2 regions of the Spirosoma aureum genome follow, and region 2 is predicted to be linked to the other one. Evidence: riboswitches for the same ligand, from Rfam matches in the RefSeq annotation. Region 2 holds a riboswitch; the other holds the start of a gene.
What was found. A riboswitch is a leader RNA that binds a small molecule or an ion and turns the genes downstream of it on or off. The one in region 2 is predicted to bind thiamine pyrophosphate.
Positions count from the first base shown of each region.

Region 1: another riboswitch for thiamine pyrophosphate. It lies ahead of thiS (sulfur carrier protein ThiS); the one in region 2 lies ahead of thiM (hydroxyethylthiazole kinase).

Region 1 covers NZ_CP050063.1:4,885,638-4,889,055, forward strand. The annotation lists gene G8759_RS19280 (Gfo/Idh/MocA family protein) at 1-599, opposite strand, end outside; gene G8759_RS19285 (TIM barrel protein) at 633-1,493, opposite strand; TPP riboswitch at 1,631-1,723, shown strand; gene thiS (sulfur carrier protein ThiS) at 1,848-2,051, shown strand; gene thiC (phosphomethylpyrimidine synthase ThiC) at 2,053-3,418, shown strand, end outside.
Region 2 covers NZ_CP050063.1:327,106-330,523, forward strand. The annotation lists gene thiD (bifunctional hydroxymethylpyrimidine kinase/phosphomethylpyrimidine kinase) at 1-396, opposite strand, end outside; gene thiE (thiamine phosphate synthase) at 409-1,029, opposite strand; gene thiM (hydroxyethylthiazole kinase) at 1,026-1,832, opposite strand; TPP riboswitch at 1,880-1,982, opposite strand; gene G8759_RS01380 (ScyD/ScyE family protein) at 2,255-3,223, opposite strand.

The DNA of each region.
Region 1 (3,418 bases), 4.3 Mb from region 2:
TTGGCATAGAATGCCACGGCTTTATAGGCCTTGCCAATCACCCCGTTGTGAATCTGGTTGACGATGTCGATGGATTCCAGCGCCGAGCGTTGCTGGTTGCCCATCTGAACGACTTTATTGTATTTTTTCTGAAACTCGACTAGCAGTTCACCTTCGCGGGGATTCTGACTGCACGGCTTTTCGACGTACACGTGCTTTCCGCCCTGGATGGCCAGCCAGGTGCCGGGGGCATGCCAGTGATCAGGCGTTGCATTGATGAGCACATCCACATTTTTATCGGCGATGACCTTCCGGATATCGTTTTCCAGCTTCGGTTTGTAGTCGATATGCTTCGAAAACTTCTGAAGTGCCGACTCCCGCTGTTTCTTCATCACATCGCAGAGGTACACCAGCTCGACATTACTGTTCTTTTTGGAGATCGGTTCGTAATAGGCCTCCAGCCGACGTCCCAATCCGGCAATGGCAACGTTCAGCCGCTCGTTGGCACCAATTATTTTAGCATAGCTCTTGGCCGACATGCCGGTTGCCAGTCCGCCAACGGTTAGCCCAGCCGTACTCAGGGCCGCTTTCTTGATAAACTCTCGTCTTGAATTTTCCATTAATTACAGGTTGTTAGTCATTGGGCAAACTGGCTACGACTTCCGTTTGCGGGAGGCATCACAAACGCCTTTGAAATAACCGACCGATTCGGCAATCCCGGCCAACGGGTCTTTCATATCTTTTTCGTATTCCAGACTACAGCTGCCCTCGTATTTCACCTTCCGCAGCATCTCAACAAAAGCCGGTATGTCAATGACGCCCCGGCCCAGTTCGCAGGTTTTTCCTTCTTTGGAAGCCGCCGTTACGTTTTTGAGATGGATATCAAAAATGCGCTTGGCGTATGTTTGCAGATCGGCAACGGGGTCGTCGCCATTGCGCCGGTCGTGGCCCATATCAAAACAGAAACCGATTCGGGGGTCCAGGTCCTTAATGGCACTGTAAATAGACACCGCATTGGGATACAGTGCGATATCAGGCCCGTGGTTGTGAATGGCGTACCGGAAATCATACTCCTTCACTTTCTTGTCGACATAGGGCAATAACTCTGTATTCGGAACGCCGATGATGAGTTTTACCCCAACCCGTTTGGCGTACGCAAACGCATTGTCGACCTCCTGGGTCGTTATCATGTAGATTGGACCAACGGCATAACCCGTAACCCCTGACTTGGCCAGCTTTTCGTGAAAAGCCGTGATTTGTTCGGGTGTGCTCGTTAAGGGCAGATGAAAATCCTTGATGCACAAATAGTGTACATCCGTTTTCTTCATCATTTCAAGCGACTGATCCAGGTTGAAATTAACAAAGGTGTACCCGGCCATGCCCAGTTTAAATAAATCCTCGCCGGGGGCTTTATTGGCTTCAACCCTATTCACCGAGGCTATAGCAGCCGGACTCATCGTGGCTAGTGCAGCACTGCCTCCGGCACTTTTTAGAAACGATCGTCGTGTCGTCATTAATACTTACGGGTAAATTTTATGGCTATTCAGTATTCGTAAGGCTAAATTAGTTTGTTTTTACTGACTACAGGGTATTTATCCGAAACAGATTCTCGATAATCCCGAAAACGTTTCTACATTTGTCTCGCTGAAAAGCGAAGCTTTAGGGGTGCCCAGACCGGGCTGAGATACTACCCTTTGAACCTGAACAGGATAATACCTGCGGAGGGAAAAGCGAGAAGGTTTTTTCTGGACGATTGCAGGCCTGGTTAGCCGCATGCATTGTTTCCCGTCCTTCTTCAGTTTATCCTCCCTGTCAGACTGCCCGGTTTACCCCTATCGTTTGTGCTTTTCTGCGCATGATGCACAACTATGCTCGTTTCAGTCAACAATCAATCCGTTGAAATGCCCTCGGCAGCCTCACTAGGCAGTCTGCTGAACCAATTAGCTCTTGCCGACCAGAAAGGCATTGCCGTAGCCGTTAACAACACCATTGTTTCCCGCATGGACTGGTCGCAGTATATCTTATCGGGAAACGATAAAGTCACCATTCTACAAGCTACACAGGGAGGATAACATGAGCCAGAAAACCGAACACCCAGCACAACCTGCCATTACCCGTCAGCCACTGACCGGCTCCCGTAAAATTTACGTGCCGGGTCAATTGCACGACATCCGCGTATCCATGCGGGAGATTACCCTCTCAGATACGATAGCGCATGTACATTCGGGCACTAAACTGAGCCGCCAGCCCAACGCCCCCGTAACCGTCTATGATACCAGTGGCCCCTATACCGATCCCGACGCGGTGATCGATCTGCAACGGGGCCTCCCCCGACTGCGTGAACCCTGGATTACCAGTCGGGAGGATGTGGAGCCATTGGCGGCCTTCTCATCGACGTACAGTAATCAGCGGTTGGGCAACCCAACACTTGACTTCCTGCGCTTTGCCCACATCCGTCACCCCTATCGAGCCAAAGCCGGTCAAAACGTGACGCAGCTGCACTATGCCCGAAAGGGGATTATCACCCCCGAAATGGAGTACATCGCTATTCGGGAGAACCAGCGCATCGACAGCCGCAATGATCAATCAGCCCTCTGGCAGCAACATCCGGGCATGAGTTTCGGGGCGAATACGCCCAAACAGGTCATCACTCCGGAGTTTGTCCGACAGGAAGTTGCGGCCGGTCGTGCCATCATTCCGGCCAACATCAATCATCCGGAAAGCGAACCCATGATTATCGGGCGAAATTTTCTGGTTAAGATCAACACCAATATCGGCAACTCCGTTGTCTCGTCAAGTATTGAAGAGGAGGTCGAAAAAGCGGTATGGAGCTGCCGTTGGGGTGGCGATACTCTGATGGATCTATCGACGGGAAAGAATATTCACGAAACCCGCGAGTGGATCATTCGCAACTGCCCGGTACCGGTCGGTACGGTTCCGATTTACCAGGCCCTCGAAAAAGTGAATGGCAAGGCAGAAGCCCTAACGTGGGAGTTATTCCGTGATACGCTCATTGAGCAGGCCGAACAGGGCGTCGATTATTTCACGATTCATGCGGGCGTTCTGCTTCGGTATATTCCCCTGACGGCCCGCCGGGTTACGGGAATTGTGTCGCGCGGGGGGAGCATCATGGCCAAATGGTGCCTGGCCCATCATCAGGAGAATTTCCTGTATACGCATTTTGAGGATATCTGCGCCATCATGAAAGCGTATGATGTATCGTTTTCGCTGGGCGACGGCCTGAGGCCGGGCTCCATTGCCGATGCCAACGACGCGGCCCAGTTCGCCGAGCTGGAAACCCTGGGCGAACTGACTAAAATCGCCTGGAAGCACGATGTGCAGGTGATGATCGAAGGCCCCGGTCATGTGCCGATGCACCTCATCAAAGAGAACATGGATAAACAGTTGCAGTGCTGCGAGGAAGCACCTTTTTACACCC
Region 2 (3,418 bases):
AGGCAGAAGGTAAGTTTTCAGGGCATCGATAGCTTCATCCTGCAAGAGTTTATCGCCACTTTTGGCTACCATTACGGGATCGAGCACAATAGTTGTTACGCCAAATTCCGTTAACGTTCTGGCGACCTGCTCAATAACTTCCGGTGAGTGAAGCATCCCGATTTTAACGGCATCGGTACCAATATCATTCAAAACAGCTTTCAATTGCTCGGCGATAAAGGCGGGCGGAACGGATAGTATTTCCGTTACCGCTTTTGTATTCTGAGCGGTGAGCGCTGTTAGCACCGACATACCGTAGCAGCCGAGTGCCGAAAACGTTTTAAGGTCGGCCTGAATGCCAGCTCCTCCCCCACTGTCAGAACCGGCAATCGTTAAAGCCCTGATGTATCTTTTCATTTTTACAAAACTCTAAATACTAATAAGTTGGATCAGTTCGCGGGTGGCTTCGTACGGTGACGGATGGCCACAAATAGCTGATACAACTGCTACTCCCGATGCACCGGCCCGAATGACGTCCTGAATGTTGCTGGCTTTTATACCACCTATTGCGAATGTTAGCAAATTTGTCTGGGTGCAAATTTGCCGAAGCCCCTCCAATCCAAGTAAACTGGAGGTATCCTGCTTGGTTCCGGTTGGAAATATGGTTGCAATGCCGAAATAGTCTACATCTGCACCAGCCGCAGCCTGTAATTCAATTAAACTATTGATAGACAGCCCAATGATTTTATCAGGGCCAATCAGCGATCGGACCAGTTGATACGGTATATCGTCCTGACCGACGTGAACGCCGTCGGCATCAATGGCTAGCGCAACATCGGCCCGATCATTGACGATCAGCCGGGCACCGTGAGCCTGAGTAATGCGTTTCAACTTAACGCCAAGTGCAATAAAAGTGCGGGTGGATAACGCCTTTTCGCGTAGTTGCACCCACTTCACTCCTGCCCGGCAGGCTTCTTCAACCACAAAAGGCAATGTATGACCTGCTGCCTGGGCGACTTCGCTATCAGTCACTAAATAGAGTCCGCTCACGATTGCGTTAGCTGAAGCCGATTTGTTATAGCCGCTTCTAATAATTCATAAAGCGAATTAAGAAAGTTGACCTGTAGGCTACCAGGAGCCGGATCCTTTTCAACGGCAATTTCACCAGCAATACCCATAACAGCCATAGCATGCGTAGCTGCCTGGAAATAATCGGCATTTATGGCTGAAAACGCGCCGGTCAAAGCGGTGGCGGTGCAGCCCATGCCCGTTACTTTCGTCATAAGTGGATGCCCATTTTTGATAGTAGCAACCCGTTCACCCAGAATTACATAATCGGTAGCCCCACTAATGACCACCACCGAGCCCCATACCAAACTTAGCCGCTGGGCAGCCTCAACGGCAGCCTCTGAGCCATAAAGACTATCAACACCTTTGGTTTGTGCGTTCAGGCCAGCGAGTGCCATAATTTCAGAAGCATTTCCCCGAATGATTGTAGGAGCGGCTAACTCCAATAACTCTTCGCTAACCCTGTTCCGATAGGCCGTTGCGCCAACCCCGACCGGATCGAACACGATGGGTTTACCTAATGCTTTCGCCCGATGCATGGCGAGCTTCATTCCTGCCACAAACGTAGCATCGAGTGTACCGATATTAACGACCAGAGCGTTTGAAATAGACACAAAATCCTCTACTTCTTCCGGCGCATGAACCATAGCGGGCGATGCCCCCAACGCCAGCAGTGCATTGGCAGTATTATTCATCACTACGAAGTTGGTAATATTGTGGACAAGCGGAGCCTGAGCGCGAATTTGCTCGACGTCGGTCCAGATCAGTTGGGCTTCCTGAGACATGTTGCTGTTAATAAGGTAATAATCAGCAACTTTAGAGGAGAGCGAACGACTAGACGCTAACTTTTCCCTACGGCAGTATAAACGGCATCAGGTAATGAGGGTATTCTCTCAGTCTATCCTGTTTCGGGACAGACACCCCTAAAGTTGTCTGGCAAAGGTATACCATTCCTCCTTTACAATATGAGCTAGTTGATTAGTTTTTACTGTGACAATTTCAAGATGTCTTCAATTCGGCAAAACTATAAGTTAATCGATACCGGCATTTTAGGTATTTTCTAATTTATCACTGTGAGATTGAGCCGCTTATTCAAACAAAATTCATTTTATATTGAACGCCAACATAAAACGAATTAGGGGTTAGCAATGGCCTGACTGAAACCAACGCTAACCCCGAATGCCGGAAACCGGTAAAAGCTACATTTTTAGAACGTAATTTTCAACAGCGCTCCATCACCCATGCTTGTTATGTAAGCGGTATGGGTATTGCTTATTTTCAGATCTGTCGGCATGTTCAGTTTATCGAGTAAAACCGTACTGCTCGTTCCATTTGCCCGTAACAATCGGCCTGTATTTGGCGTAAAGCCCATTGGTCCAAATAGAGCGAACTCAAGCACCAGCGGTTTGCCATTGCCATCGTTCTCTACATCGACCAGGCTGTTGAACGTTTGCTGATAAATTGTGAGTTTTCCAGAAAGGTCCATTTGATAAACGATTGACCGCCCAGCCGGGAAAGGGAAGCCCAGCAATGTAGTGATCAGAAACTGGCGACCATCGTGCGTAATGCTGGTTGGTACAGCCTGAATGAAGGGTGGGCCTGGAGGTGGGCCCGCCGGATTTGGATTTACAATGCCCGGAACTTCAGTAACTACACTCAATTCGCCGGTTTTTGATCGGCGGATGATGGCATTGGCTGCTGCGTCGGTAATGTACAGGGCACCATCAGGACCTTGGGTCAAATTGTATAGGTGTGACTCACCGGTGTCGTTCGTAAAATTATAGGCGAGCACAAATTTGCGAATGTCTTCAGGGATCAGACTGGAAGCCATAATGGGCGATGCGCCTGTTTTGTAAGTGGAGAGATCAAACTTATAAAGCCCCTTCGGATTCAAAAAATAAAGCGTTCCCTCAACGACCAGCAAATGATCGACGGCATCAAGATCCCCCTCCGTGTTGGTTACCGAATAAATGTTGGTAATAATTGGATGCCGTACACCATCTTGTGTGATCTCGGATACACTACCGTCATTATGACCAGTGCCCTGCTCAGCCACAAAAACTCGTCCGCTGGCATCCGTCTCAACACTAATTGGAGCAACCAGATTGGTGGCTAATGTTCGGGGTGTTAACGCGGGAGCGGGGGGAGCGGGAATAATGTGATCCTGACAACTCATAACGAGAAAAAGTGCCAGTATACAAATTGAGCGAGTAATGTTGTAAATCATTTGACAGGAATAGTTAAAGGTGAACAAGGAATATTTAAGTCTATTTTCTGGCAATAATGGTTGTATCCTGATAAGTTAATACTGCATACTACGCACTGTCTGACGAATGAATCATTGATTAAGGCAAGGCTTATTCAGCTCAAC